DNA from 3 places in the Paenibacillus sp. plas6 genome. Region 3 is predicted to be linked to each of the others. Evidence: riboswitches for the same ligand, from Rfam matches in the RefSeq annotation. Region 3 holds a riboswitch; each other region holds the start of a gene.
The links. A riboswitch is a leader RNA that binds a small molecule or an ion and turns the genes downstream of it on or off. The one in region 3 is predicted to bind thiamine pyrophosphate.

Region 1 (10,326 bases), 680 kb from region 3:
TGATCCGCAGCTAAGCAATCTTCATCAATATTATAGCAATCTCGTTAATGCCAACTATTGGGTAGTTGAGAGCGATGGTAAAATCGTTGGCGGAATCGGGATAGCCCCATTTAATGAACAAGAAAAAATTTGTGAATTACAAAAGCTATACTTAATTCCTGAAGTGCAAGGCCGCGGCATAGCGAATCTTTTAATGGACACCGCCTTAGATTTTGCAAGCAAACATTATAATAAGTGTTATCTAGAAACTAAGCATACATTAAAAGCTGCATGCAAATTATATGAAAAGTATGGATTCTCTCTGTTAAATCAACCATTAGAGGGATCTGAACATTCTGCAATGGACGCATGGTATTTGAAGATTTAAAAATTAACAATTAACCCTGCAATTAAAGAGGGCACAATCCTTATGAATTGTGCCCGGTAAAGTAACCTAACTTATTCCTCGTTGATAATGATAGCTACTTCTTAATATTAATCGCCTTATACCCAATATACAGGATAATAAACCAAATCGGCGCGACATATAGCGCAACGCGCATATCCGCGATAAATGCCATTAACACAACTACCATAAGCAAAAAAGTGATGGCAATATATGTGGAAATCGGATATAGCGGAATTTTGAATTTTAACGCTGCTGCTTCTTCATTTGATATAGATTTTCTAAATTTCAGTTGCGTAATTAAAATAATCATCCAGCTTGTAATTACAGCAACTGTAGCCACAGCGGAAATATAAATAAACACTTTTTCTGGCACTACATAATTCAATACTACTGCAATTAACAACATAAAAGATGAAAAAAGAATGCCTCTCTTCGGACTGCCATTTTTGCTTAGTGTAGTAAAATATTTAGGCGCATTTTTTTGCAAAGATAAATTGAATAGCATTCTTCCTGATCCGTATAGTCCGCTATTAAAGGCAGACATTGCTGCTGTAAGCACAACAAAGTTAATAATATGAGCTGCTGCAGGAATTCCGACATAATCAAAAATTTGTACGAACGGACTGCCTTCAGCACCAACCTCATTCCAAGGATATAGCGCCATCATTACACCTAATGCACCAATATAGAAAATTAAAATCCGCCATACAATATTATTAATCGCTTTCGGAATACTTTTGTCTGGATTTTTCGCCTCTCCTGCGGAAATCCCAACTAATTCTACCCCGCCAAACGAGAACATCACTAATACTAGCGACATGAATAGTCCATGAAAGCCATTTGGCATGAATCCGCCATGCGACCAAAGATTAGCAAAACCAACCGCTTCGCCGTGATTCCCTACCCCAAATAAAATAATCGCTAAGCCAAGCACAATCATCCCAATAATTGCAAGAACTTTAATTAAAGCAAACCAAAACTCAAACTCTCCATATGCTTTTACATTTGCCAAATTAACAAGCGTCATAACGACAAGAACAACCAGCGCAGTAACCCATTGCGGAATATCAGGGAACCAATAGTTTATATAGACACCGACTACCGTTAATTCTGCCATGCCGACGACAATCCACATGAACCAATAAGTCCAGCCAGTTAAAAATCCTGCAAAGTTACCTAAATATTTATTAGCATATGAACTAAATGAACCCGAAATCGGTTCAGCTACAGCCATTTCACCAAGCGCCCTCATAATTGTAAAAATGACTAAGCCGCCAATTAAATAGGCGAGTAAAATTGATGGACCAGCCATTTGAATCGTAGAACTCGATCCATAAAATAAACCGACGCCAATTGAACCGCCTAACGCAATTAATTGCATATGCCTGTTACTTAAACCACGTTTAAGCTGCGAATCTTGCTGTTTTTCACTCATAACTTCTTCTAACACCCCAACCATTAATTTTCCGATTGCTGCACTTCAAAAAACAAAATCGCCCTTTGGATTAACCATAAGGACGATTAACTCATACTATCCAATTTATTTTAACATAGCCCTTGATCTAATCAAATAGTTTTAAATTGGTTTTCATTTCTTTAGCCTCAATATCCTAATTACATGGCTATATATTGAGATAATAGCGGCATTTTTCTTGTAAGCCATTTTGCAGCATGATAAGATAATGGCTGGCATATTAAGTAGTTAAATCAAGCGAGGAAAACATCATGAGAAGAAGAGCATTATACTTGCGTGGAACGATTTTTGCCCTAATTTTATTAGGGTTATTGTTTATTCTTTATCAAAGCGGGATTTCAGTATCTGATTTATCACCGCAGTTTATTTTAGAACTTGCTCATAATAATCTGCCTATCGTGATTTGCTTTATGATGGTTTTAATGTTACTGCAAAATTTATTTACCTTTATTCCACTAATTGTAGTCATTACAATTAATATATCATTGTTTGGTTTTTGGTGCGGTTATTTATTTAGCACCTTTAGCAGTGTTGTTGGCAGTACTTCGATCTTTCTTTCCATTCGTTATTTTTTTGCAGGTTTCTTTCACTCAGACAGATTTAAAAAATATGAGCAAAAAATTAATAAAAACGGCTTTTTATTTGTTCTATCAGGTCGTATACTTCCGTTTTTACCGACCAATTTAATTAACATCGTATCTGGCTTAAGTAAAATGAAAATTTCTCATTTTGTTTTCGCTACAACAATCGGCAATATGATCTATGGTTTTGTATTAGCCTCTATCTCATATGAGATTATTTCAGTATCACAGCAATATAAGTATATCTTCTATTTACTCATTGCATTTATAGCAATTATTGTTGTTCGGAAATTTATTAAAAAAAATGCAAGCAACAAATAAAAAAATAACTAACTCCTATATAGTTCAACGGAATATCGTGGGCTGTCATCTGTATTAACAACTGGGTAAGCCTGATTCACTGAAAAAACTCAGTGAAATCAAGGCTTGTAAAAATCATATGTTTTGATAACTCATTAGTAAAGATACCGACAATGCTACTAGCAATGTAGCGCAAACAAACAGAGTTAAAAAGGCATCAATTTTGGAGTAGGACGTCTTATAATAGTACGTTCGCGATTGATCCATACGAAACTGCTTTGCTTCCATAGCAATCGCCATGCGCTGCGCCCGACGAATACTTTGAGCAAACAACGGCACACTGTAAAGCTTTAACCTTTCGTAAATGCCTTTTATCCCTTTGGAAAAGGTTATCCCTCTTACCTTCAAGGCGTGCGACCTCGTTTGCCACTCTTCAATAACGTTTGGCACTAATCTTACTGTAGCGAGAAAACTGTATGCGTATTTGGCAGGAAAGCGAAATTGTTGCATTAGCGCATAAAATAATAATACTGGACGAGTCGTTAACAGAAGCACGAGGCTAATCATCCCAATAGCTAGCGACTTCGTTCCAATAATTAGTCCCGATCTCACGCTTTCTTCAGAGATCTTAATTATCCCCCATTGCCACAGCACATGCTCCCCTTTACCAAATAAAACTAATGTTAATGAAGAAGACAAAAATGTAAGCAGAAAAGGCAAGCAAAGAAGCAGCAATTTACGATAAGAAATTCCGCTAAATATAAATAAAAACACGCCGTATAAAAATGCCATAACTACTATAAAGCTAAGGTCACGACAGAAAAATAGCACCAGCATCGTTAAAAACATTAGCAAACCTTTCCATGCAGGATTTGCTTCGTGCAACCATGTTATTCTTTGTGGTGCAAACCATTCGAACAACGTCATTCTCCCTCCATTGTCCTGTAATGTCAGCAAAGGACGTCACGCTTAACCTTGTCATCCTTTGCTGCACAATTATGAGCGCCAAATCTTGCGTATTTCCTTTAAACGCCCTTTTTCAATGACCCATTCTTCAGTGGCAAAATGTTCGACCACGCGCCGATCATGCGTCACCATAACGATAGTTTTCCCATTAACTCTTAGCTGCTCTAAATATTCTAAAATCGCAAACGTATTGCGTGCATCCTGTCCGAATGTCGGTTCATCCAGCAGCAACACGGATGTCTGTCTAGACATTGCCGTTGCTACGCTCAATCTGCGCTTTTGCCCTAAAGATAAGTCATACGGATGCCGCTGGGGATCGAGATGATCCATATGGAAATATGTAAGCAGCCGCTGTACTTCCACAGCAATTTCTTCCTGTCTTTTTCCTTCCTTGACTAAAGGTAATGCTAATTCATCGAATAAAGAATCTGCCACAAACTGCATCTCTGGATTTTGAAACACCAGCGCTATTCCCTCTGGCACATGACGTTTTTTCAATTGCTCAGAAAACTCTTTCCCATGCAAAATATATTTCCCCGCAGTCCAAATTAACTGTGCTAAAGCAAGTAATAGTGTGCTTTTTCCTGCACCATTTTCACCCGTCACGGCAATCCAAGATTGTGCAGCGATATTTGCCATATCGATGTGCAGCTTGCATTGTTTGCCACGATACGCATCAAATTGTGCTAATGACAAAATTGATTCGTTGACCGAGCAACTATTATCGCTGCAAGCAATAAGAGAAAGACCCGCTTGTTGCCGATTCGCCTTGATCTCTTTCCAACGGGATGATTCCAAATATTCGTCCCAAACTGTAGGATACCATATTCCATACCGGACTAATGCTGATTTATGAGAACGAAACACCTCGCTCGGCGTGCCGTCTGCAAGAAGTCGCCCTTGTTCATCCAACATGATGATTCTGTCGATCCAGTCTAAAATCGCGTCAATTTTATGCTCAACCAAGATTACTGTACGATCATTTAGCGAATGTTTTATCGCTGCCCAAATTTGCTCAGTGCCTTCTGGATCCAGTAAAGCCGAAGGTTCGTCCAAAAACACAGTCATTGGCTTTAATAGCAATACAGAGGCTAATGCTAGTCTTTGTTTCATCCCTTGGGACAATTTTTGAATCGGAATATGAAGATTATCTAGCGATAGCCCTACCCAAGCGAGCACCTCACGCATCCGCGATTCCATTTCTTGTCGCGGCACTTGTAGATTCTCTAGCACGAAAGCAAGCTCTTCGTCCACACAGGGCATACAAAATTGAGTATCCGGGTCTTGAAATACAAATCCCCACGATTCAGGCAATTGAATATGGCTATATTTCAGCGGCACTTCGATGGAATTCGGAATTAAGCCGCACAGCACCTGCAATAACGTAGATTTTCCTGAACCGCTTGGACCTAAAATAAGCACTTTTTGTCCTTGAGGAATATGCAAGGTTAAATTTTGAAAATAAATGTTCGGTTCCCCGGGAAATTTTAACCGCAAATTTTCTACACTAAGGCAGATGTCGCAATCATGAATAATCATATTGTTCGATAAAGAATTACCCACATTTTGGGGCTCACGAACCTCACGATTTCCTTCGTGTACAGGAATTTCTTGAGATTTACTATTTGCAACTATCATGTTTGTTCCTCCTTGCCTAGCTATATCGCTAGATCCCCCTTGCATCGGAAGTAATCAATTACTGATCTAGTTGCTTATACTCATCTGGAGAAACAGGACGAATTAAGTTCGTTACTTTAGTAGCTTCAAGCGCCTTAATAATGTAATAAGCGAATATACCAGTGAAAATAAACGAGCTTACCACTCTTAATCCATATTTCACAGCTAGCGCCCAGGCTTCCAAATCCGCATAGCCGTAATACAGATCGAGCGAAAAACTTCCTAAACAAGACATCACTCCTGCAATTCCCGCTACTGCGATGTTATACGATTTGTAGCGAAATGCTGCAAATAATAGCTCGGCAGCCAGCCCTTGGACAAACCCGTATATTAATACTTCTACACCGTGTCCTATAACAGCAGACAGCCCAGCACCTGCTAAGCTAGCAAGCAAAGAGGCGCCCGGTTTGCGAATGAGCAGAAACGCAAACGGACCTACCATAAACCACATTCCGTAAACTAGCTGCTTCAATGTTGGCAAAATAGGTGAAAGAAACGTATAAAAGTCGTCCCAAAATCTCATAATTACTCCAAATACGATGCCCACCATAATCGTTACTAACACATCTGTAAATTTCCACTGTTTCATCAACATTCTCCTTTTCTTATCAAAATTACAAAAAGAAAAACCGTCCAGACATAGCTAGACGGTTTGATTGCACGGAAAATAAACGTTCTTCCATCACCCTCTCTACGCTGGTATTATCCAGATCAGATCAACCGGTCAGTAGCGGACTACAGCTACAATCTCAGCCTGATTCCCTCAAGCACCCGTATGTGGAAATTCTTATTCGATTGTTTATAAAGTACTACATTTTTTCATTTTTGACAACTATATTCATTCATATTTATGCGAAAAAAGTAAAAAAAGATTGAATTCTATCGTCCGCGCCATACGCTTTCTAGTGAATTTTGCTAGCTTTTGCAGCTATGGCTTAGACTTAGTGCATACTATTCATCGTTTTTCTAAGATCCGTAATAAAATTATTCATAGCAAGTGTAGAAGGACCAAAAAATCCTCCGCCATAACATAGCTTAATTGATTTTTTTACGAATGATGCAAAGCGATAGTCGCCCATCATCGTTTCATCAAATAAATTTCTTAATTGATGATTGTTAAAATTACAGAGGACCTGCCATAGTTCAAAGTCAGTTTCTAAGCATTCATTGTACCAGTTAACTGCTACAATGTTTAATAAAAGTTGTTTATCATTAATCGGATCGGCTGGATAAAAAACGCTCATCAATCATTACCCCGCTTTATGTTCAACGTATCGTTCAAAATCAATTCCCATTTTTAATAATGCTTCTATTAGTGTATCGGTATTGCCAAGCTCAAAATTATAAAAATCTACCAGCACTCGATTAGTAACTTGTATGAAACGTCCATTTCTTTTGTCCTGAACGAGATAATCTAAAATAAAACCGATGATTACACCTGTCGGTTCATTGGAAAGTTCTCTCGGGATACCATTGTTTTTTAGAAATAAATATAGCTGTTCGAATACATACTCTCTTTCCGTTTCAGTGCTTAATCTTCCGCTGCCAAATTTGTTTGACATTTCAGCTCGTGCATTTAATAATGTTTCTTCAGAACTACCAGTTAAAACAGATAAAGCCTTCAATAGAAATCCCATAGTTTTCTCCACCTTAATTGTATTTTGTCAAACAACAGGCCTTGAAATTAAACAGCATTTATTCTATTTCTCATCTGCATCTATTACTGTTTAATTTATAGTATTGCAATTTCCAAATAATTCTAAAATATATTTCCAATATATAACTTTTATTATATATCTAATATAAAGTAAACCACAAACTAATTTTTCCATTCAGTTAATCGTGGCATAAGACTATGGGGAACTTAATACTAAAATGATAGATTGTCAAGCTAAGTGCGACAACTCGTCCATAATCGCTTCGTGAGAAGTTTTCCAACCTAGACATTTACGTGGTCTATGGTTGATTAAATCTAAAGCACATTCAAGTTCAGCTTGATCTATCGTGTTTAAGTCGAACTTCTTAGGAAAGAATTCTCTGAGAAGCCCATTGGCATTTTCGTTACTGCCTCTTTGCCAAGATGAATAAGGATCAGCAAAGTAAACCATCAAGCCGTGTTCTTCTAACAATGCTTGATGGCAAGCGAATTCCTTCCCACGGTCAACGGTAGCTGTAAACATAGGTAAAGCAAGTTCTTCTAAAGCCGTAGCAACAGCTTTCTCCATAGACAAGGCTGAACGGTCAGGCATTTTTACAGCGTAGTAATAGCGTGTTTTTCGTTCGACAAAGGTAGCCAAGCAGCCTTTACTTTTACCACGGCTAGAAACGACAGTATCAAGCTCCCAATGACCAAAGGTTTCACGTTGCTTCACTTCTTTTGGACGTTGCCTGATGGATAATCCAAGATTAAAGCGACCTCTGCTTTCACGAGGCTTTCTACGCTTTCCCTTGTGTCGCAAGAAGATGGTGTTTCCTTGGACGAGCTTCCCCTGGTAAATCCAGCGATAGATGGTCTTAAAGGATACCGCGTGCTCAGGATCGTCTTGTTTCATTCGACCTTCAATTTGTTCTGGAGACCATGTTGCAGCCAGAGTTTGAGTAAGGTAATGTGCTCTGTCTTTGTTCCACTTTCCTTTTGGTTTACTTTGCATCCGCTTGTGCTGATAATCGGCTTGTGCGTCGCTAGCCTCATAAGTAGAAGAGTGGTTATTCATGCGTTGTATTTCACGAGAAACCGTAGAATGGTGGCGCTTGATCTGCTGTGCAATGGCTCTTGCACTCCATCCTAAATGTAATAATGTTTCTATTTTTGTACGCTCGTTTATGGTAAGATGTGTATAGCTCATGACGAGTTCTCCTTGTAGGTGGTGTCTGGTAACTTCATTCTACACGAATTCGTCATGAGTTATTTTTTTAGGTGTCGCACTTCATATTACAATCTTTCTTATATAAAATGAATTTCAAACTATCAAAAACAGTTTAATTGAAACTAAAGGGTTAAATATTCGTATAGAATATTATAGATAGAAGGTGGTGTTACTACATGGACTATACTGAAATATATAATGAGAAACTGATTACCTCAGTAAAAGAGAAATTGAATTCCATCGGTGAGGTTAAAACGGTGAAGTTTTTGAGAGAAGAAACAGGTATGTCATTAATAGCGGCGAAAAAATTTGTAGATGCATGTAAAGCGTAGGCACTACATAATCACTACTTAGAGCGAGTCACTAACCTGTGGCTCTTTTTTTATACACTTCTTAGCGTTTCAACAGTATTATAGTTAGATTTTTGACATGCTGAAATAAGCATTTGTTCTACACGTTTATCAAATGCTAAATGTTTCCTCAGTTCTAACCAACGAAACCAATAAAGATAGTTATCTAAATAACGAGTACCCACACCTTTGAAGCGTTCCATCCAACCTTTGAGACGATTATGAAAGTTATTAACAAGTTGAATGTGGTAGATTCCCTTTTTCACACGTTGTTGTTGTCGTTCGTTGATTGTTTCATGTTGTAACCCTTTAATTCTTGCAAACTTCTTATAATTAGTAGCTATAATATTTCCATTACGGTCTTGTGCCACGACCACGGCAATTTTAAGGTTAGAAATCCCTCTTTTTTCGTCTTTTTCTCCACGTTTCTTAGCCTTTCTATAGGTAATTTTACGCTTTCCTTTTAAAGACTCACGGAAGAAGGTTTCGTCACTCTCAACAATACCTTGAAGTTGAAGTTGATTAATACCAAGACTACCTAATGCGTTCAAGAAAAGTATCTTGTTTCTTTATTTGTTGCTGCTGTTCCATGTTGCAAAATGTAATCGTTTCTTCCTCTAACTCTCCATAAATAACTTCATTAACTTTAATGAGCGAAGGCGTAACATCGTAGTTAAAGTTCACTTTTTCTGGAAGTTATCCTACATAATGCACTAACACACGGTCAACTGCTGAACCGTAGGATTCACCAAACAAAATTAAATGGACAAGCAAATAGTAAAGCTGGTATAAAGAACGTCGCTCCTCGTATTCGGGAGAGAGCGGATATGCTTCTTCATAAGCAGCGTAAAAAGTGGATGAAAATCCGCCAAACAATTCCGTAAATGCTATTTCGTATTCCTGATCCCCATAGAAAACAGCAGGATCGATGAGATATGGTTGTCCTTGTGCTCCGCTAATCCAATTGCCATGCCAAAGATCCCCATGAAGTAAGGACGGTTTGCTTGTTGCTGGTATCCATTTTTCCAGTGATTCCGCAAGCTTCATTAGCCGCTTTTTTCGTATGACTGGCAATCTGCCACGTTCCTCCGCTAATTTAATCATAGGCAAGAGACGTCGCTGCAAATAAAATTCTCGCCAAGTATCGCACCAGCCATTTGGTTGGGAAAGCAAGCCAATATAATTATCGTTTTCTAGTCCAAAAAATCTGTTAGGAGACTGTTTTTTATGCAGTTCCGCAATTCCTGTGCCCAGCTCTTCTTCCGTTGCTTGGTGAGAAACCCCCGACTCGATCCACTCTAATACGATCATGCCGCCTTCCTTGCCAGGAATCTCCCCAGCATAAAACGTTTCAGGCACTGCCAGTCCCTTTGCTTCTCGTAATAGTGCCAGTCCCTCTGCTTCTCGCTGAAAGACAAGGCTGGAAAGATCAGTGCGATACTTTACAAATAGTTTACGCTCTTTAGTCTCAACAAAATATGAGCGACCGATGTCCCCGCCATGAGCTTCTTTTATTGAGATTATTTCTTCCTTCGGATGAAGCGAAAGAGCCCGCTTCAAAGCTATTATCATCCAATCCATCATTCCATTCATCCCATCAACTAAGCCTTTTTATTATTCCATTATGAGAAAATAAACTGATTTTTATAGTTAACAAATTGATCAGCTAGCATTATATCAACGATTGCCTTATTGGCAATCTCGTTTTTTTTCAGATGCTGCA
Region 2 (10,326 bases), 630 kb from region 3:
ACAAATTTCAATCCCGATCGATGTGCGATTACCGCTTGCCTCACTACTTCCATCTCCGGCATGCCAAGCCACTTCATTAAGAGGAATAACCTCAATCGCTTCTTTATCATCGATAACAATATGAAATGAGGCAGTTCTAGTATTAGATCTATTTGTCAACCAAGCACGTTCGTTTCGTGCAGTACTTGAAGGGTTAGCCGTATTGTGAATCGTAATCGTCGTCGCTTCAAGCTTGATTCCTGGACGTCGATTATTCGGTGTCGATATGGGGATATGATCAATTCTATAGTTAACCTTCATTGAACCATCCTCCTGAATTTGCTTAAAGTCCACATAATTAATTGATAAAAAGAACTTTAGCATAGTTATCCCACTCTAGTGACATTTTCAATATATAACTTAACTGACTAGCCCTAGCATAGCTAACTCCTTCTTCTACGGTAACCTCTATCGGTTGGCTGTTTACTAAAACTGTTTTATTTATCCAAAGCACAGTTGCCCCCAAAAATTCAGCTACTTTGCGAACAGGTACATAATTGACATAATCCATATAATAAGCCGAGGCAATAAATTGCTGTTCAGCATAAATTGGGACAAGTTGAGATTTAGCAAATGTCTTTGGCACTTTAATCTTTGTAGTTGCAGAATCGTATTGTTCTAGATTGTGCTGTTTTATTAGTGCAATAAGCTTTGTTGCATAGTTAGGGTCAGTAGCATAGCCTGCTAATTGCAGTTGATCAACCTGCTCATTTGGAGTCTTTGCAGCAACTACTTTACGATATCGGCTGTTTGTAAACAGAAGGTCCTGATCCTTAAAATAGTGATAAAGGGTACGATATGCGCGAAATGCTCCTTGTTCCTTTATATTTGCACCGCTACGATACTCCCATGTATCTTTAATAACTACATCCCCTCGCCAATAATTGGTTAGTTTCCCGCTTCCAGCCTTGATACCACCCAGATTATTCCATGCAGGAATATCTCCACCAGTTTCAAGCAAACTCTGTGCCAAACGAACGGAAGGGAATATTGGAGAGCCTTGTTGACGTACAAACATTACAATCGGAGCAATTGCTGCAAAAAACTGCGTTCGCGATAGCTTTGTCATGCCCACCTCTCCTCTTTCATTCTAGTATTTAGCAATACTATAAAACTAGTATTTCTACTATCATATGTATTTAAGAGAGCGAGGCAACGGCTATCAGCACAATCCCATCCCCAATACGCAAAAAGCCCTTATCGTAAAACTTCTTACGATAAGGGCAATCAACTTCAATAGCTATGTTACGCTAAATAAAATGATTTACTGTTAAAATAGAGCTGCTCTGCTACTTGCTTCAGTGGTAACTGCTTTAGCTGAGCGATCTTTTCTGCAACTTGTACGATCATCGAAGACTCTGTCATTTGACCAGCAAATTTATCCTCAAATGGCCAAGGTCCATCTGTTTCTATCATCATTTGCTCAATCGGATAAACTTTCACCAGTTGTTGAATCTCTTGTTCATAAATAACGTCGGGAGTAATTGAGATAAAATATCCCGCAGCAATCATTCGATGAATAATTGGCTCATCCCCTTTAAACCAATGGAAATGAGCCCGCTTTACGCCATGCTTTTCTAGCAAATCACAAGCAACTTTAGCATCCTCGTAAACTGCATGAAGCACAATCGGGCGATTAAGATCCTTAGCTACTATAATAAAACGCTCAAGCAGCCGAATATAATCGCTATCATCGAAGTGCTCACCTTTTTCCTTTGCTTCAAGTCTCGTATAATATGGTAGTCCAACCTCTCCTATCGCAAAAGTCTCACCTGCATCAGCGCGTTGTTTAATCCAAGACAATAGCTCCTCTTCCGCTTCTGTCGATAATAACGGTTGTTCAGGATGAAAACCATAAGCTGGCACAATTATTGGCTGTTGACCATCTGAAGACTGGGAAGCTAACTCATAGATCGCTTGAGAACTTGCTAAATTCATCGAAACTGCAACGATATGAGTGACCCCTGCTACATGCGCATTAGCTAATAGCACTTCTCTTTGCTCTGGAGAGTATTGTTCAAGATGGATGTGAGCATCGATATAGTTAAACATTACATTCTCCTTTCACAGCTTATCGGTTTAACTTCAAAGAGCCTGTCGGTAATATCTATTGATGCCATTAAATCATTATTTTCATGCCTCTAACTGCTCATATATCCGCTGTTTCAGTTCATTAAACTGAGTGTCACTCCAAAGTTCGTTATTGCGAGGTCGAGCAAACGGTACTGTGATTTCATCAACCACAGTTGCTGGATTTGCTGAAAATACAATGATCCGATCAGATAATAATAATGCTTCCTCAATACTGTGCGTAACTAACAATACCGAGCGACGATGCTGCTCCCAAATGGATAGCAGCCAATGCTGCATATGCAATCTTGTCAATGCATCTAAAGCACCAAATGGCTCATCTAGCAGCATCAGCTTCTGTGGAGATAACAGGGCGCGCAAGAAAGAAACTCGCTGACTCATTCCACCAGACAACTTATGTGGATATTCATCGCGATATTCCGCTAACCCGACTTGAGCTAACCAGTGTTCAGCTTGCTCTTCCGCCTCCTTCTTAGCAATCCCTGCGATTTGCAACGCTAAAGCTACATTGCGTTTCACTGTATACCATGGAAGCAACGATGCATGTTGTGGCATATAAGCAATATGCCCCTTTTTTCCAGTAATATTTTTATTTTGCAGCCAAACTTCCCCTGCATCAACCTGCTGCAAGCCGCCAATTAATTGAAAAAGCGTCGTTTTGCCGCTGCCAGAAGGACCTATTATAGAGACAAATTCCCCATCTTGAACAGTAAGATTAATATTGTGCAGAACTTCATGTCTCGTTCCTTTATTAACAAATGCTTTACTAATTCCAACTAGTTTAAGCATTAGGAAACCTCCTTCTTAGGGCGCCAGCGCACGATAAGCTTTTCAATTAAAGCTACTAACCAAAACATTAGCAAACTTGTAAAAACAATTAATACTACTGCAGCAAAAACACGTTCTGGCATATAGCCACGTGATGAAAGAATCATATAGCCGCCTAAGCCAATTTTAGGGGATAACCATTCTGCAACAACTGCAGTCAGTACGCTATACGATGCCGCAATTTTCAAGCCGCTAAATAAACTGCTTAATGAGCCAGGAAGCTCTAAATGTCGAAACTGCTGCCATTTATTACTGCCAATCATCCCCATATAATTTTTCAGATGGTGATCAACTTGGGCTAATCCGCTTAGCATTGCAATACTGATTGGGAAAAAGCACACTAACGTAATTAATAAGATTTTTGGCAATATCCCGAAGCCAAGTAACATTGTAATAATTGGCGCAATAACAATAACCGGAATATTTTGCGATAAAATTAATACTGGATACATCGCATTGCGAAATAACGGTAGAAAATGAAGCAGCATGCCCAGTAAAATTCCAAATATAGCCCCGCAAGCAAACCCAAGCAAGGTAAGGCGAATCGTGGCAAGCCAATGCTCCTGCAATCTTCCCCAGCCTGTCCCTATTTCCTTTATTACTTCGATTGGTGAAGGTATGAGCCATCGGTCAACAAGCTCAATTCGAACGACAAGTTCCCATAAAATAAAAAGAATTGCAATCATAACAATTGGCGGAACAATTGTCCGCCAAATTGATTTTTTATTGTCCATTTGGATACTTCTCCAATAGCTTTTCCATTGATACGCCTTGCGGGTTATAGGAGATTTTAATTTGCGATAATGCCCCAGGACAGCCTGCTTCTATCATTGCTTCATGCATGCGCTGAACGATCGATAATAGCTCAGCTAGATCGCCCTCTATCGTTGTTTCTAGTGGGGCAACACGATATGGCAAGCCAGATGCTTTAATAATTGCGATAGCTTGATCAACATATGGAATTACACTTTCACCGTTATTTGTCTTAGGAATCATTTGGATACTTAACAATGCGTTTGCCATCATAATCACTCCTCTAACTAATCCTCTAACTAAATTACCTCTTTTAAGCTTAAACATTCCTTATTATTCTGGTAAAAACTCATTAGTAAACGCTTTTTCCGCTTCAAGCTCACCTTCAAGCAAGCCATTGCTATACATCCAGTTCGCATAACCTTGCCATACTTCTAACTTTTGCTCGCCCCAACGTTTTGCATCATCCTGATAACGTGGACTTAACCATTGCTGACTTGCCTTAACAAGCTCTGGATTTAAATCTGGCTCTGCTGCAATTAAAACATCCGCCGCTTCCTCTGGATTGTCAATGCTGTACTGATAACCCTTTGCAACCGCGGCAACAAAGCGTTTCACTAAATCAGGATTGTCAGCAATTAGCTTTTCGCTCGTAACGACGATCGGTGTGTAATAATCTAAATTCTCATTATAATCCTTCATATAAATCATATTAAGATCAACGCCGCGTAGCTCAGCTTCTATTCCAGTCCATGCATAAAAAATCCATGCAAAGTCAATATCACGTTCAATTGCTGAAAAAAAGTCACTGTTGCCCATATTTATAATGTTTAATTTGCTAAAGTCAGCATCAGTAGCTATCATTAATGATTCAATAGTCGCTTGCTCAATTGGCGAACCCCAACCTCCATAGCGCATACCTTCAAATTGCTTTGGAGTTTCAATTCCTTTCGCTTTAGGTGAAGCAAAGCCTGAAGTATTATGTTGAATAATTGCAGCAAGCGAAACAACTGGTAAACCAGCAATCCGCGCTAATGTGACGTTTTCTTGATAGCTAATTCCAAACTCAACATTGTCTGATGCAACATGTGCATCTGCACCACCATCTGCTGGAGCAATAAATTCTACCTCTAGCCCTTGCTCAGCAAAATAGCCAAGATCACGTGCAACATATAATCCAGTATGATTCGTATTTGGCGTATAGTCCAGCATTAAGCGTACTTTTTGCAGTTCTTCATTTCCCCCTTGCTGCTCGTTGACATTAGTTGCAGATTCTGCTTGCTTAACATTTTGCTCTTTGTTGTTAGCACCACCGTTGCCACAAGCCGCTAAAAGCATAATTAGCGCTGTGATTAATAACGATTTCAAAGCTACGTTTTTCATCTCTCTTCTCCACTTCCTTTTTTTCTATTGCTGTCCAATTGAACAGTTAGTACCGAGCATCCCTACGAAAAAAGGCATCCTTCACACCAGGAAGGATGCCTGTAACAAGCAATCTTCACATGATATTATGCAGAAAATAGAATTCCTCTTTTTCTCCACAATCATGCAAAACAGTGCATATTTACTATGCCGAATTTCGCCAAATTTCATTAATACGGCAAAATAAAAATCGACATAGAAAATGACTGCCGATTTAGCAAGTGCACATTTCCTACGCTGGTATTATCCAGTTCAGGTATCACGGTCGAGAACAAAACAGTTCTCCTCTCAGCCAAGTATTCTTAGCTCCCGAAGTGACTATTCAATTGGTCAAGCTTCCCACATTATAACAAATAAAACTAAGGTTGAATACCCCCTAAATTTTTAGGACTTTGACCAGCACTTTTAGCTTTTACGGTTAATAGACTAATACAAGGAGATTTTAACGTAGCACGTTTCAATTTGATATATAAAGGGTGATGATGTTGATATCTATCAGCTTATGCATGATCGTAAAAAATGAAGAAGATGTACTTGAGCGCTGTATTAACAGTGTTAAGCCTGCCGTTGATGAAATCATTATTGTAGACACTGGATCTACAGATTCTACTAAGGAAATTGCAGCCGCACTTGGCGCAAAAGTATATGATTATGAATGGACTAATCATTTTGCTGCTGCACGTAATTACAGCTTTAAGCAAGCGACCAGTGATTATATTCTATGGCTCGACGCAGATGATGTGCTTATGCCAGAGGATTTAGAGAAATTAATCGAGTTAAAAAAACAACCTGGATTTGATTATGATACAGTAACGATGAAGTACCATCTTGCGTTTGATGATGCTGGAAAACCAACCTATAGCTACCGCCGTAATCGTCTTGTAAAGCGAAGTAATAATTTTCAATGGATTGGTCCAGTACATGAATATTTAGCTGTCTATGGAAAAACGTATCATTCCGATGTTGCCGTTACCCATCGAAAAATTCGACATTCAACTGATCGTAACATCAATATCTACTTAGCGCGCTTGGAGCAGGGAGAATCTTTTTCGCCGCGTGATCAGTATTATTTTGCCAATGAGTTACGTGAACACGGGCGCTACGAGGAAGCGATTGAGTGGTATGATAAATTTCTTGATGGCAAACGAGGCTGGATCGAAGACAATATTAATGCTTGCTCACGCAAAAAATTTTGCTATATCAAACTAGGCAATTACGATATGGCATTACGCAGCCTACTCCGTACACTAGAATATACCCCACCACGTCCAGATTTCTGTTGTGAAATGGGAGGAATCTTTGCAGATTTAAGACGATATAATGAAGCGATTTATTGGTACAACCAAGCACTATTTACTTCACAATACAATTCTGATATGAGCTTTCATAACCCTGCTACAGCAACCTGGCTACCTCATTTACAGCTAACTGTTTGCTATGACCGAATAAAAGATTACGAAAAAGCAGTCGAGCATCATAAGAAAGCAAAGGAGTTAAATCCTAAACATCCAAGTATTGTCTATAACGATAATTACTATAAAAATAAAGGGTTACTAAAAGATTAATTTAACTTAGACTGGCGTTAGCCAAGCAAAATTAGAGTTAACGCCAGTCATTACATAAAGCCTGGTCCAAATCCCTCATCAATAAACCCTTTTTCATTGTTTTTTCGAGAAAGCATTACTATAATAATGAAATAAGTAAAATAATGTATAGTTATTTTTGTCATAGAAGGGTTTAATGTCAAATGAATATTAATACAGAATGGTATCGTATCTTTTTAAGTGTATCGAAGACTAAAAATTTAACGAAGGCTGCCCAGCAATTACATATTACCCAGCCATCTGTCAGTTATGCGATTAAACAGCTTGAGCAGAACCTTGGAGTTACTTTAATAACTCGATTATCTAAAGGTGTAAAATTGACTCAAGAAGGTCAAATGCTTGCTGATTATGTTGAGAAAGCTTTTCATCAGTTTGCAGCAGCAGAGAACTCTATCCAAATGCTAAAGCAATTTAAGATGGGCTATATTCGCATAGGTTCAAACGGTGCAATTATAAAAGATGTGATCTTACCAGTACTGGACAAATTTCATATTGAATACCCCGATATACGTATTCAGCTATTGCAGTCACAAACAAATGTAATCGTCGAGCAAATTAAGGAAGGCAAACTTGATGTAGGATTTGTTTATCAGCCAATTCGTGACTCTGAGGTTGTCATTACTCCGTTAAAAACTATTGAAAATTGCTTTGTCGCAGGCGGCAAGTTAAAACATTATGGCGATGAGCAACCGCTCTCGATTCAACAGCTGACAAATCTTCCTTTAATTTTGTTATCTGCAGGCAGCTTAACGCGCAATATGCTTGAAGTGTGGTTTGCTGCCCAAGGCTACACGATTAATGCAGATATAGAATTAAACAGCATTGATATGATGGTGGAGTTTGCAAAACGAGGATACGGAATAGCTTTTGCTACCAAATCAATGGTACAGCAGGAGATCGCGCGCGGCGAGCTTGTGGAACTAAAAACGGAGTTGCCGCTGCCTAAACAAGAGTTGTGCATTGTTACAAGCTACAGCAGCAGTTTGATTACGGAAATTTTTAAGAGCAAGTTTGTATAGTGGCTTAGAAAGCAGCTGTTGGAAAACGCAAGTACAAGTTTTTCAATATCGCTGCATTATCATAAGTTAAATCATCGCTTCGGAATGAGATAGCCCTTGCAGGCGCAGTTAAAATCAGATTCATTCAATCGCAATTTCAAGTATCAAGGTTAAATTGCCCGCTTCGCTTTCAGGGCTATCTATTCCTTCACTAGACGCTGTGCTTTTATTCCTGCGCATCACTGCTCCTGATTGCTTCAATCCGCTGTTCTTTCCTTGAGCTACTTTCTCTCGCTAAGAGCTGTTTTTGTAGACGCGCTCCACTGTAGCATTTCTTTTATTTCTCCAATAATATGTTCAATCATTTGCTCCTGGTTTTCATCCAATAATTCTGATTTTGCGCTTAGTGCTTTGTTTAATAATGCTTTAGTCATTAAAACATTGCCTTTTTTTAGTTAATTACTCCCTGACTTAAGTTATAAAAGGTTTGACCGTAAAATGGCTTTATTTCGCGTAAAATTTTCTCCGCTTCGTCTATAGTTTTATCTTTTATAAAGTCAATCAGCACAAACTAAAGCATGTATAACCATCCGTATGTTTAAGCGGGATGCTGGTCGCAACGATAATTGCCATATTAATAATGAGCATATAATTGAGAAAATCTATAGCAAAATAAGACATTGCAAAGCTAGTTTTCAGTAAAAGACAGCATATTACCGTGACACTGTTAAATAATATACCGCCTAATAGATAAGGAATCAGTTTTCTGCGCATTTCCCGTTCAGATAAACGATGATTTGCAAAATACATGCTCGTCATCCCAAACGAAAGAGGAAGCTGTCTATTCCATTTAATCGTAGTTTTATGCTCATTCTTCTTAGGAATTAGCAAAAGAAATCCAGCTGACATAAAATGCAGATGCAAGCCTACGATTTTTCCAATGATAAAATGACCTAACTCATGAATGGTAATTGCTATAACTCCAATTGCTATACATTGAAGCAGCAATAAATAGCTTGCTTCTTTCGTAAATAGATACAGCAAGCTAAATATCACCATAAGAATGAAGAAAATCCATAAAGGCTGTAATAACCCGGTATAGATTTTTATTAGGATTGAATTAATATTGCAGCTCTTTCTATCATTCATCTTTTTCACACCATAGCTACACTTTCATATATAAATATAACATTCAATTTGATATGATAATTTTCACATATATTTCGCCTTAAAGAAATAGCCCATTTATCTCACTTCGCCGATTCGCAATAACATTTCACTAAGTTAGCGTATTGCTTCCGCAAATTGCCAACTCTACTTCTCATATAGCTGTTTTGACTGCGTGAATCAAAGGAAGTAATTAAGCGTTCCAGCTCATTTTGGACATATTCCTTATCGATTCCTTGCTCATTGGACTCCGTTTTACGCTTTCTTTTTAAGCTTCCTTCACATTGCTCTAAATAGAATTGTGCGCCAACAAGATAATGCAGCTTATCCCAATCATTCACGTTTGAAAGAGCCTCGGCATAACAATTACGGAAAATTTGATGAGCTCGTCTGCGATTAATAACAGAATAGAAAGCAAGCAATGTGCCGAATTCGTACAAATGCCCGCTACCGCTTAAGCTGCGAAATGCTTTATTCGCATAGGTCGCTGCCTCCTCATACCGACCAAGTGCCACTAACGGTAATATTAATGATTCATAGGTAGATTCTGGCACAGAACGGCAAGTAATCTTGCCCTCTAAAATCGGCTTGACCAACTGCATCCCTCGTTTATAATGCCCTTTGCTAAAGTAGTAACCTGCTGCCGCATGCTGCTCACAAGCGCGACAGTTAGTTAAGCTATCATTTTTGGCATTACGCCATAAATGATAATATTGGCGTGCTTCTTCTTCTTTCCCAGAATGTAACAAATAGTGCATATAAGCTTCATAGTACGGCCTTAGCGAGTAACTATATTTCTCACATTGCTCTTTAAAAAGCGTGAAAAGCTGTTCTAGCTGTTCGGCAGAAAAGAGGGCACATTTCCTTAAATTTTCAACTACCCACTTAAAATTCCATAAAATATAAAATGCCGAGTAACGTTCAGGATGCTTATTAAAGGTTGACCAGCACCAAGAAAAAGAAATGAGCATTTTATCATACAAACCGTACTCTACTGCTTTATTCGTATAATCCATACGAGTTTGATAGGCATCGTTCTCCGTTAAATATTTATCAGCAAGAACAATTGCTTCCTCATACAACGCCATTATTTGTCCTTCATCTTCTGTATTCCAAATTCTTGAGCGGATTGCATCAAATCTACGTTTCATCGCTAGCTTCACCTACCTGCATTAAGCCCATATTCATAAAATAACGTAACGCTTCATTCATTAGCTTAAGTTCGTCATTACTCATCGCATAATTCCCCATCAGCAATGCTTGAGTATAAAACAACTCAATAGCTTTTCGTTGCAGGTTCGTATCTCGTGCAGCTACGACTTTGCGAATCATTGGATTATTATAGTTAAAGCATAGATTCGACAATGGCTGCTCGATTAATTCCCCTTGCAATGTACTTAATAAATCAGAAAAGACTGGTTCTG
Region 3 (10,326 bases):
TACATTATAGTCAACAATTAACGCATAGTCGCCACGAATTGTACCGGCGTTCGCTTCAATTGGATTGGTAAAACCAATTAATGTTCGTGCATTGCGCACTGCTTCATGACCTTCTAAAATCATGGCAAATACTGGTCCAGACGTAATATATTCCACTAATTCGCCGAAGAATGGTTTATGTGACAAATGCGCATAGTGTACTTTAGCAAGATCCTCATCAATTTGCATAAGCTTCGCCGCAGCAATCTTAAAGCCTTTTTCCTCAAAACGAGTCACAATTTTTCCAATCAATCCGCGTTTAACACCATCAGGCTTAATCATAACAAATGTTCTTTCCATACGTAATCCCCTCCAGTATGATACATGCTATATACTATTTTACTTACCTTCTAAACATTTTCTGTTAGCTCTAAAAACTGCTCTACATCTTCAGCAACTAATGTTGCCGCTTCATCCCAAAAATGAGGCTTCGTTAAATCTACGCCAAGATGTTTCTTTGCCAAATCCTCAACCATTAATCGCCCTGTATCGCGCAGCAATGCGTCATAGGAAGCTTTGAAGCTATCTCCTTCTGCTCGTGCCCGTTTATAAATGCCCGAGCTAAACAAATAGCCAAAGGTATAAGGAAAGTTATAGAAAGGGACATCTGTTAAATAAAAATGTAGCTTAGCTGCCCAAAAATGTGGATGATAGTCAGCCAATTGCTCTAAGTAGGCCTGCTTCTGTGCTGCAACCATTAGCTCGTTCAACGTCTCAACCGTTAACGGAGACTCTTTACGTCGCTCATACAAATCACACTCAAAAATAAATCGAGCATGTATATTCATGTAGAATGCAATTGCACGCTGCAACTTATCATCGAGTAGCGCTAATTTTTCCTCACGACTAGGCGCTCTTAACAGAGCTTGATCGGCTACAATCATTTCAGCAAATGTAGATGCAGTTTCTGCCACATTCATTGCATACTCTTGCGTTAAAACCGGCATATCCTTCATCACATGCTGATGATAGGCATGACCTAGTTCATGCGCCAATGTTGAGACATTAGAGGCTGAGCCTGAAAAAGTCATAAAAATCCGTGTTTGCTTGCTTTTTGGCAACGCAGTGCAAAAGCCTCCAGGGCGCTTACCTGCTCGATCCTCAGCTTCAATCCAACGATTTTCAAAAGCCTCTTTGGCAAAGTCGGCTAATTCATCACTAAAGCTCGAAAACTGCTCAATGATAAATTGTGCCGCTTCATCATAGCTCATTTTGCTGCTTGAAGCCGCTAATGGAAGCGGTGCCTCCACATCATGCCAAGAAAGCTTGTCTACTCCAAGCAACTTTGCTTTTCGCTCAAAATAAGGAATTAATAGTTTTTTACCACGATCTACTGCTTGCCACATCGCATCCAATGTTTCCTTGCTCATGCGATTCATGCGCAAAGGCTCCTCAAGATAGGAGTGCCAGTTACGATTTTGATACCATTTTAAACGAAATCCTGCCAGATGATTTAATGTATCTGCACATAAATCTGCCTGCTCACTCCAGCCCTGTTCCCATAATTGAAAGGCAGCCGCACGTACACTGCGATCAATATCGTCAAGTTTATTGGACATTTGCCCAGCAGACAATACAGAGCCATCAGGAAGCTTAAAATTGGTACGAGAGACGATCGTATTGTAAAAATCCCCCCAGCCGTGATAACCGTCAATTGCTAAATCTGCAGCAAGAGCTTCCAGTTCAGGAGCCATCTTGTGACGCGCTAGCTCTCTGCGCTCATTAACATTATATGCGATAGGAGCTAGCTCTGGCTGTGACAAAAATCTCTCCCACTCATCATCTTTTATTGTACTTATCCGAGCATCAAATAAATTTAATACTGCTGTATATGCCGCATTTATCCCCTTTAATCTATCATTGAGCTGAACTGTACGCTTATCAAACATATCCTGTGCCATAAGGCAAGAGATAAATGATTCCGTTTCCCGTAAGGTTGCTAGTATGTCTTGCACTAGTGACACTTGCTTAACTAAGTTTTCGTATGTAATTTCACCGGATTGCTTTAGTAATTGTTTCAGTTCTGCAATCTGTCCCTCGACAGCAACTAATTCCTCATTCAGCTGTGTGGAATTGGAGCCGCCCGAATATATGCTATCCAGTTCCCATTTTAATGAATAACTCATCGTATCCCTCTTTTCTTATTAACATGGTCATTGCGATTCTAGCTAGTTAAGTGTATAACAATAAGTATACCAAAATCATTGGAGGTGTGACGCTATGCTAAAGCAAATGTCACCAGAAACAGCAATGAAGCTAGCTCAACAACTAAAGATTCCAGTAGAGCAGCTCGTTCATACACCAAGACATATCCTAATGGCGAAGCTTGCCGAACTTGCAAAGCAACAAGCTCAGGAAGCAAACTCTGAACCTTCGCACTCTAACCATTCGAAGGAGTCAGAAGCATGATTCCATTTAAAAATACACTGCCTTATCAAGTTATTCGAAATGATTATTACGCAGAACAATGCCCATTTTGTTATTCCGAGCAAATATTATTGCCATTAAAAAGGAAAGAAATTCCCGACATTCAATCTGGGAAGAAAAAACTGCTCGTATTTCCTTGTTGTTATGAAAAGCTGACGATCGTTGATGTCGATGACGATTACTTGCTTGCTGATAGTCCAGTTCGTAAATAAGGTAAAAAAGCTACAGTATGAGAGAAGCGTCCTCTCAAAATACTGTAGCTTTTTTATCTGCTTTTTCACTATAAGTAGCCAGCTGGCTTTAGTTATTAAATTGATGCAATCTTCTGTTATTGAGCCATTCTTGCTTGCTCAGCAACTTCTTTCCAACGCTCACGACTTGCACGTATCATTCCTGCATCCATAATAGATTGATCGTTTACAACTCGTGAAAACCATTTGATAGCTTCATTATAATTTCCTACTCGACTGTTCAACTCGCCGATAAGATACAGCAATCTAGCATTTGATTCACTGTCGGTTTCATGCTGATATACAGTAATATATTCCTCTAAGGCAAACTGTAAGAAGCGCTGCTCGTTTGCAACATCTCCAAGTTCACGATAAAGCCATGCAATATGATGGAGATACCCTGCAATAACACGTGGGTTCTCATTAATTAACTGAGCAATCATTAATGCACGCTTGTAAGTAATAAGTGCTTGCTTAGCCGTACGCTCTCCATGAAAATATTGTTCCTTCCAATGTCTGCCGATTTGATCAAAATACAATGCTTTTTCTTCATCAGTTAACTCTTTTTTTCCGTTTTCTGAAAATGCATAACCACATTGCGGACAAACTCTAATTACATAATAGTCGGGATTAATACCATGCTTATAATAGCCACAAAAATCTGAGTCTGTTCGATACGGACCTTTAAAGCTGGGTCTAACCCTCGTAATATTAAATGTAATTTCGCAACAAGGACATTCTGTCGTTGAGATATAAATCGGCTCCATAAGCCACACTCCTATTCATCGCTGTTAACCATTTTCTTCGCTGTTAATGAAATGATATGCCGGGCCAGCTAGCTTGTCTAGGATTAAAGTCCTAGTGGAAGAGGGAAGATCAATTTCCTCTAGTGCTTCCTTCATACAACTAAGCCACGCCTTTGCTCTTTTTTCAGTTATTGCAAAAGGCAGATGACGTGCTCGCATCATGGGATGTCCATATTGCTCTGTATAAAGTGGAGGTCCGCCAAAAAATTGAGTCAAAAATAGATACTGCTTTTCCTTTACTGGATTAATATCTTGCGGAAAAAGTGGTCCTATTTCTGGATTTTGTTGCACTTTAGGATAGAATGCTTCAACGATTTGACGTATTGTTGCAGCTCCTCCAATAAGCTCGTATGTACTTTGATGCGACATTTAAATCACTCCTACGTCAATCTTGTGATCATTATATCATAGCAATAAATAAAATTTAAGATTGACTAGGTCTATAAAATTAATATTTTTACACAAAATTAAGTCTATAGTCACAAATAAGCCCTTGACAATGCGATCCAGCTGCCCGTTCACCCAATCGTTAACAGAAAAAGGCAGCAACTGCTTATATCAAGGGCTGTTTTGTATTCAAATATGCAATCTAAATAGTCCAAATCCTACTTAATTTGAAGTAACTTACACGGATAAATTCCAAGACATTTCCCAAAACGCTAATTCATAGCGGGAGCAGGCAACAAACACATCGATTAAATGCTTAATCTGCTTTTCGGTGTAATGCTCCGTCAGCGTATTCAGTGTATTTAACAGCAAAGCATTATCTTCTGAATAACGCTCAGAATTGTATCCTTTTATCCAATCTCCATAAAAATCATGATGAATAGAAGCAGGATTATTTTTAAGTATTGTTTTGGCAATGATCTCATAGCTGTAAGCGCAAGAAAGAATCGCAGCTAAAATTTCCGCCTCTCCCTCCTCATATGCAACTCGCAGCATATATGAGGTATAGGAGAGATTATCTAATGAGCGAGGAGTATTATTAATCTCTTCCTCTGTTACATGAAGTCTGTTTAAATATCCGCGATGAATGTCCAGTTCTCCATTGATGATTGAAATATATTTGGCAAACAATTTAGTCGTTTCTAGGCTTTTCGCTTTTGCCACACCAATTGCAAATACCTTCGCATAGTCCTCAAGGTAAAGAGAGTCTTGAATAATATAATGTCGAAATTTATCCTTACAAAGTGTCCCGTCTTGGATTCCCATAACAAAGGGGTGCTTATTATATTGTTGCCAAATGTCTTTAGCTGCATCTAACAATCTATCCACAGTTTTCATTAAAATCGTTCTCCTATATGACTTAAATTATTTTCTAATGCAAACTCACCAGTTAAATGAAATGTATGATGTATTGGACCATTTCCTTGTCCAAGATTGAGCATAGCAGCTAAAGCACCGGTAACATAATTTTTCGCCCGCTGCACAGAAGCAGATAGCTCAAAGCCTTTTGCCAAATTGGCAGCAATTGCGCTCGATAGCGTGCAGCCAGTTCCATGCGTATTCGAAGTTTCAATTCGCTTGCCACGGAACCATTGCAACTTCTGATTGGCATAAAGCAGATCATTGGCATCATTGACGCCATGGCCACCCTTTAGCAAAACCGAGCATTTGTAAGCTTCGCTAATCCATTGTGCGGCAACCATCATATCCTCCTCATCCTCAATCCTCATACTAGACAGCACTTCTGCTTCTGGTATATTAGGTGTGATAACAGTCGCTAGCGGCAGCAATTTTTCTTTTAGCATAGCAATTGCATCATCCTGCATTAGCTTAGAGCCAGAAGTAGAAACCATAACTGGATCAAGCACAACGTTTTTTGCTTTATAATAAATTAGGCGCTCAGCAATAACTTCCATTAGCTCCGAATTCGAAACCATCCCTATTTTTACTGCATCAGGAACAATATCTGTAAAAATCATATCTATTTGTTGCAGCAAAAATTGCGGAGATACTTCAACAATAGCGGTTACTCCTGTTGTATTTTGTGCAGTTAAGGCAGTAATTGCACTCATCCCGTAAACTCCGTTCATTGTCATCGTTTTTAGATCGGCTTGAATACCAGCGCCTCCACTGCAATCACTGCCAGCAATTGTTAATGCTGTTCTCATACTCATTCTCCTTGCCTTATAATTTACAAGTAAATGATTCCTTAAGAAACGGTATTATGTCTATTGACAGTCAGCTCAGCCAGCTTGCGAAGTTCGCGACATTCATGCTCAATATCCTCGGCAGCAAAAATAGCACTAACTAAGGCCACTCCATCAACCCCAGAATCTGCTAATTGCAGCATATTGCTTTTGTTAATCCCACCAATCGCAACTACTGGAAGATCTACGGCATGACAAATATCGCGAAGTGTCTGGAGAGTTACAGCTTTTGCATTCTGCTTGGTAGCAGTAGAAAAGACAGCACCTATTCCAAGGCAATCTGCTCCGTTACGAACAGCCTCTAAAGCTTCTTCAACGTTATGCACCGACACACCAATCATCATTCTGTCACCAACTAAAGACCGAACCTGCGAAACGTTCATATCCCCCTGGCCAACATGAATCCCATCTGCATTACACGAAATAGCAATTTCCACATTGTCATTAACAAAGAAAGGAACACCATATTGCTTACAGAGGTCAGCTATTTCTAGCGCTTCTGCCAAAAACGCTTCATAGCCGAGTTCTTTTTCACGAAGTTGCACACAGGTAACCCCACCTTTCAGGGCAGATTCTACTTGCTCATACAGACTTTGCTTACCGACCCAGGCTCGATCTGTAACTGCATAAAGTAACATATGTTTCTTATCGCACTTCATACTTTGCACCTTTCTCCAACTGTGTCGGTGTTAAATTATAAATGGCATCAATGATATAGTTTCTGCAAGATGCATTGCCATCCATAGGGGATAGTCGCAAATGAGCAAGTTCTCCTGCTATGCCCATCGCACAAACCGCCGCTGCAGTTGCTTGTAAAGGATGCTGTGGATTTGCTGCTAAAAACGATGCTATCAAAGCTGAAAGCTGACAACCAGTACCAGTTATCGAGGACATTATAGGATGACCATTGCGAATACAGTATGCTTGGTTTTCATTGGCAACAATATCGATTGCACCAGTTATAGCTACAACCGTTCTATGTTTTTGAGCAAATGCTTTTGCAAAACTAACCGCTTCGTCTAAATTCTCATCCGTTACTTTATCAGCTGCATCAGCATCGACTCCTCTGGTCGTTCCACTGCCATGAGCTAATGTTTTAATTTCTGAAATATTCCCGCGTATACAAGTGAATTGAACTTCCTCAAGCAGCTTAAAGGCTGAATCTGTACGCAATTTTGAGGCACCAACACCAACTGGATCAAAGACAACGGGATGTGCCAATTCATTTGCTTTTTTTCCTGCAGCCAGCATAGCGGCAAAGGTACTTTCGTTTAACGTGCCGAGATTAATATTAAGACTGCCACAAATTGCAGTAATCTCCGCAACTTCTTTCACATCGTCTGCCATAATCGGAGATGCCCCACAAGCGAGCACAATGTTGGCACAATCATTGACGGTCACATAGTTTGTAATATTGTGGACGAGCGGACCAGTCTTACGAACGTTAGTTAGCAAAATTTCAAACATTACATACACTCCTCTATCAATTTGAGATTTGAAGATTACTTGCAATCAGAACATTGCAACATGACCCTCTTTTACAGCAAAACAAGATAGAAAAGCGTCTTACTTTGTTCCAATGACCTTGGATTCTATGCACCTTCAGTAGCAAAAAAAAGGAGACACCTCGGGTGCCTCCTATGAAAAACTCCATCGATGACTTCCTACGGCGGCATTATCCGCATCAGGTTAAGGGTCGAAGGTCTCACCTTCCTCTCAGCCTGTTAAGACAATCTTGTCTTGTCTGCAAGCTCCCCTGCCAAATCTCTATTCAATTAAAAAAGGAGACACCTTGGGAGCGCCTCCTGAAAATAGTTCATCGACGACTTCCTACGGCGGCATTATCCGCATCAGGTCAAAGGGTCGAAGGCTTCACCTTCCTCTCAGCCTGTAAGACGATCATGTCTGCAAGCTCCCCTGCAATAATTTGTATTATACTGGCAATTTTACTATTTTTCAAGAGAAATAAAAAAGCCAGTCTCTGCACCATAGCAGAACTGGCTATCTAAACTTGTAAAATTTACAACTTTATTTATAATCATAATCTTTATTATTTGCTGGGGAGGATACTGCTTCTCTGATCACATATACAAACGCGCATACTAGAATACCTGTCAGAATGGCCATGATCATCACTCCATCATCTCATATATATTTAGTATATCACATTTCGTCATTGTTTAGTGGTCAATTTGTATTACGTTTACATTACAAATATTGATTGTTAGCTAAGCGGCATGCTTGTACCTCCTATTTCATATATATTTATAAGAATTAAAAATTAAGAGAATAGGATGTACCCGTATGTTAAAAATACTGTTCCGACCATTAAGTTTGCTTGGTATATTATCGTCAATAATCATCCTACTTATGCTTCTCTTTCCACAGCAGGCACTAAGCGCTTCGTTACGTGGTTTAGCCATCTGGTGGGAAGTTTTATTTCCTGCACTATTTCCTTTCTTTGTTATATCTGAACTTATGCTTGGCTTCGGTGTAGTGCACTTTTTCGGAAAAATTTTAGATCCGTTAATGCGACCAATCTTTCGTATTCCTGGCATTGGCGGCTTTGTCGTTACGCTAGGATATATTTCTGGTTATCCTGTTGGAGCAAAGTTAACAGCCCAATTATATGAGCAACGCTTACTAAATCGACGTGAAGGTGAGCGCTTAGTAGCCTTTACCACCTCCTCTGACCCGATTTTTTTAATTGGTGCGGTTTCAATTGGCTTCTTTGGACAGGCAAAACTGGCAGTTATCCTAGCTGCTGCTCATTATATTGGGGCATTAATTGTAGGTATTCTTATGCGGTTTCATGATGTAAGCGAAGAAGAGAAGAAGGCATTCAATAAGTTAGCAACTAAAAGCTTTGCTGGTCAATATCAACGCAGCCTGCTACATCAAGCTCTGCACGCGATGCATGAGGCAAGACTGCTGGATGGCCGATCGCTGGCTGTCATTATTCATCAAGCAATCAATTCTGCGTTACGTCTAATGATTGTTGTTGGCGGATTAGTCGTGTTCTTTTCTGTCGTTCTTCAGTTATTGTCTGATGCTAAACTTTTAGCAACGATGATTGTTGCATTAGAGCATTTGTTTCAATTGCTGGGAATTTCTCCGCTCATAGCAGAAGGCATTATTCCAGGCGTATTTGAAGTTACGCTTGGTGCGCAACAAGCCAGTTTAACTGCACTTCCTTTGCAGCATCAAGCAGCGCTCGCTGTTGCAGTGCTTTCTTGGGGCGGACTTTCAGTGCATGCGCAAATTGCCAGTATATTAAGTCACACCTCGATACGATATACTCCTTTTCTATTTGCTCGGCTTCTGCACTGCATTGTTTCGGTCATTTTATTGTATCTCCTTTGGAATTGGCTAGGACCCAGCTAAAGAAGTTATTACACCTTGAACATTGCTTTCATTTCAGCTATGCTTTTATATGTACAAGGAACATGTAAAGGAGCTTATTACATTGAAATATGCTGTTATCGATCGCGGAGACTCTTTATCCAAGGAATTAGCGCAATCCTTCATCAAACTCGCAAGTGAAAAAGGTCTTCAGCAGGATCAGCAAAAGCCGAATATTGTCCTGTCCATTGGCGGAGACGGAACGTTATTGGAAGCCTACCATTATTATTTAGATCAAATTGAGCATGTTGCTTTTGTCGGAATCCATACTGGACATCTTGGCTTTTATGCCGACTGGAAGCCTCATGAGCTGGAGCTACTTGTAGAGAAAATGAGTACTATTGAACCGAATATCGTTCAGTACCCATTAGCAAATATTGAGCTTGTTACGCAATCAGGCACTTATCAGTACTATGCGCTAAATGAGTTTACGCTTAAAGGCGTCGACAATACAATGGTCGCACAAGTGAATATTAATGGTGAGCAGTTTGAAATGTTTCGTGGAGATGGCATTGTTATTTCTACTCCTACCGGTAGCACTGCATACAATAAAAGCTTGGGAGGATCGATTGTTCATCCAACTATTGAATCTTTGCAGATCACTGAAATCGCCTCGATTAACAACATTGTTTATCGAACGCTTGGTTCGTCTGTATTGCTGCCAAAGCACCATTACTGCGATATCATTTGTATGAAACAGCAAAAAATTCAAATTAATGTGGATCATATTGGTAAAATGTTTGATGATGTTATCTCAATAAAATGTGCGGTTGCTTCTAAAAAAGTTAGATTTGCCCGCTACAGACCGTTCCCATTCTGGAATCGTGTTCGCAATGCGTTTATTGGGATCGACTCACTAAATTAATATAATCAATAAGGGATGCCTAGAAGCATTGTAACAAATGCTCTAAGCATCCCTTTCTTAATTGAGAAATGCAATTGTGGTATTGTTAGCTGTTGCTAGAATTTAATTGCTCAGCTTGATGTCTGTTGCCTTTGTTTTTTTTATCTTGAGGACGATTGCCCTTACGATAAAAATTATCTTTTCGCTTAAGCTTTCCTTCCTTCTTGCTTCCATTGTCCAACTCATTCTCTATCGCATCATCGACTTGAGCCTTAGCTTGTTGACGTTGATTGCTACGAGAGCGTTGATGGTTACGTGAGCGAGACTTCTCAGCACCGTTCTCTTCCCCGCCTTTTTCACGTTGAACGGAGCGCTTGCTGCGATTGGCAGCTTCCTTTGTATTTAAAGAGCTGAGCTCGTCATCG

Region 1: it holds a riboswitch for thiamine pyrophosphate, as region 3 does, so the genes downstream of both, AC2TDL_RS12455 (ECF transporter S component) here and thiM (hydroxyethylthiazole kinase) in region 3, are expected to answer to the same signal.
Region 2: it holds a riboswitch for thiamine pyrophosphate, as region 3 does, so the genes downstream of both, AC2TDL_RS17975 (ABC transporter substrate-binding protein) here and thiM (hydroxyethylthiazole kinase) in region 3, are expected to answer to the same signal.

Annotation. Positions count from the first base shown of each region.
Region 1 covers NZ_CM170151.1:2,752,954-2,763,279, reverse strand. The annotation lists gene AC2TDL_RS12480 (GNAT family N-acetyltransferase) at 1-367, shown strand, start outside; gene AC2TDL_RS12475 (amino acid permease) at 462-1,823, opposite strand; gene AC2TDL_RS12470 (TVP38/TMEM64 family protein) at 2,114-2,764, shown strand; gene AC2TDL_RS12465 (energy-coupling factor transporter transmembrane component T family protein) at 2,879-3,670, opposite strand; gene AC2TDL_RS12460 (ABC transporter ATP-binding protein) at 3,740-5,347, opposite strand; gene AC2TDL_RS12455 (ECF transporter S component) at 5,406-5,975, opposite strand; TPP riboswitch at 6,058-6,171, opposite strand; gene AC2TDL_RS12450 (hypothetical protein) at 6,328-6,630, opposite strand; gene AC2TDL_RS12445 (hypothetical protein) at 6,637-7,023, opposite strand; gene AC2TDL_RS12440 (IS30 family transposase) at 7,273-8,232, opposite strand; gene AC2TDL_RS12435 (hypothetical protein) at 8,430-8,585, shown strand; partial or broken gene AC2TDL_RS12430 (IS1595 family transposase) at 8,636-9,172, opposite strand; gene AC2TDL_RS12425 (fructosamine kinase family protein) at 9,300-10,187, opposite strand; gene AC2TDL_RS12420 (arginase family protein) at 10,226-10,326, opposite strand, start outside.
Region 2 covers NZ_CM170151.1:4,064,454-4,074,779, reverse strand. The annotation lists gene AC2TDL_RS18005 (peptidoglycan recognition protein family protein) at 1-300, opposite strand, end outside; gene AC2TDL_RS18000 (glucosaminidase domain-containing protein) at 338-1,108, opposite strand; gene AC2TDL_RS17995 (TatD family hydrolase) at 1,285-2,091, opposite strand; gene AC2TDL_RS17990 (ABC transporter ATP-binding protein) at 2,173-2,919, opposite strand; gene AC2TDL_RS17985 (ABC transporter permease) at 2,919-3,692, opposite strand; gene AC2TDL_RS17980 (thiamine-binding protein) at 3,682-3,981, opposite strand; gene AC2TDL_RS17975 (ABC transporter substrate-binding protein) at 4,045-5,094, opposite strand; TPP riboswitch at 5,345-5,456, opposite strand; gene AC2TDL_RS17970 (glycosyltransferase) at 5,640-6,698, shown strand; gene AC2TDL_RS17965 (LysR family transcriptional regulator) at 6,881-7,756, shown strand; gene AC2TDL_RS17960 (hypothetical protein) at 8,017-8,169, opposite strand; gene AC2TDL_RS17955 (zinc metalloprotease) at 8,297-8,884, opposite strand; gene AC2TDL_RS17950 (hypothetical protein) at 8,986-10,053, opposite strand; gene AC2TDL_RS17945 (HSP90 family protein) at 10,043-10,326, opposite strand, start outside.
Region 3 covers NZ_CM170151.1:3,432,188-3,442,513, reverse strand. The annotation lists gene ndk (nucleoside-diphosphate kinase) at 1-339, opposite strand, end outside; gene AC2TDL_RS15260 (M3 family oligoendopeptidase) at 390-2,165, opposite strand; gene AC2TDL_RS15255 (YycC family protein) at 2,260-2,448, shown strand; gene AC2TDL_RS15250 (hypothetical protein) at 2,445-2,678, shown strand; gene AC2TDL_RS15245 (DUF2225 domain-containing protein) at 2,795-3,463, opposite strand; gene AC2TDL_RS15240 (globin domain-containing protein) at 3,488-3,871, opposite strand; gene tenA (thiaminase II) at 4,127-4,786, opposite strand; gene thiD (bifunctional hydroxymethylpyrimidine kinase/phosphomethylpyrimidine kinase) at 4,786-5,616, opposite strand; gene thiE (thiamine phosphate synthase) at 5,658-6,314, opposite strand; gene thiM (hydroxyethylthiazole kinase) at 6,301-7,122, opposite strand; TPP riboswitch at 7,300-7,423, opposite strand; TPP riboswitch at 7,466-7,584, opposite strand; gene ylbJ (sporulation integral membrane protein YlbJ) at 7,960-9,039, shown strand; gene AC2TDL_RS15210 (NAD kinase) at 9,122-9,922, shown strand; gene AC2TDL_RS15205 (YutD family protein) at 10,008-10,326, opposite strand, start outside.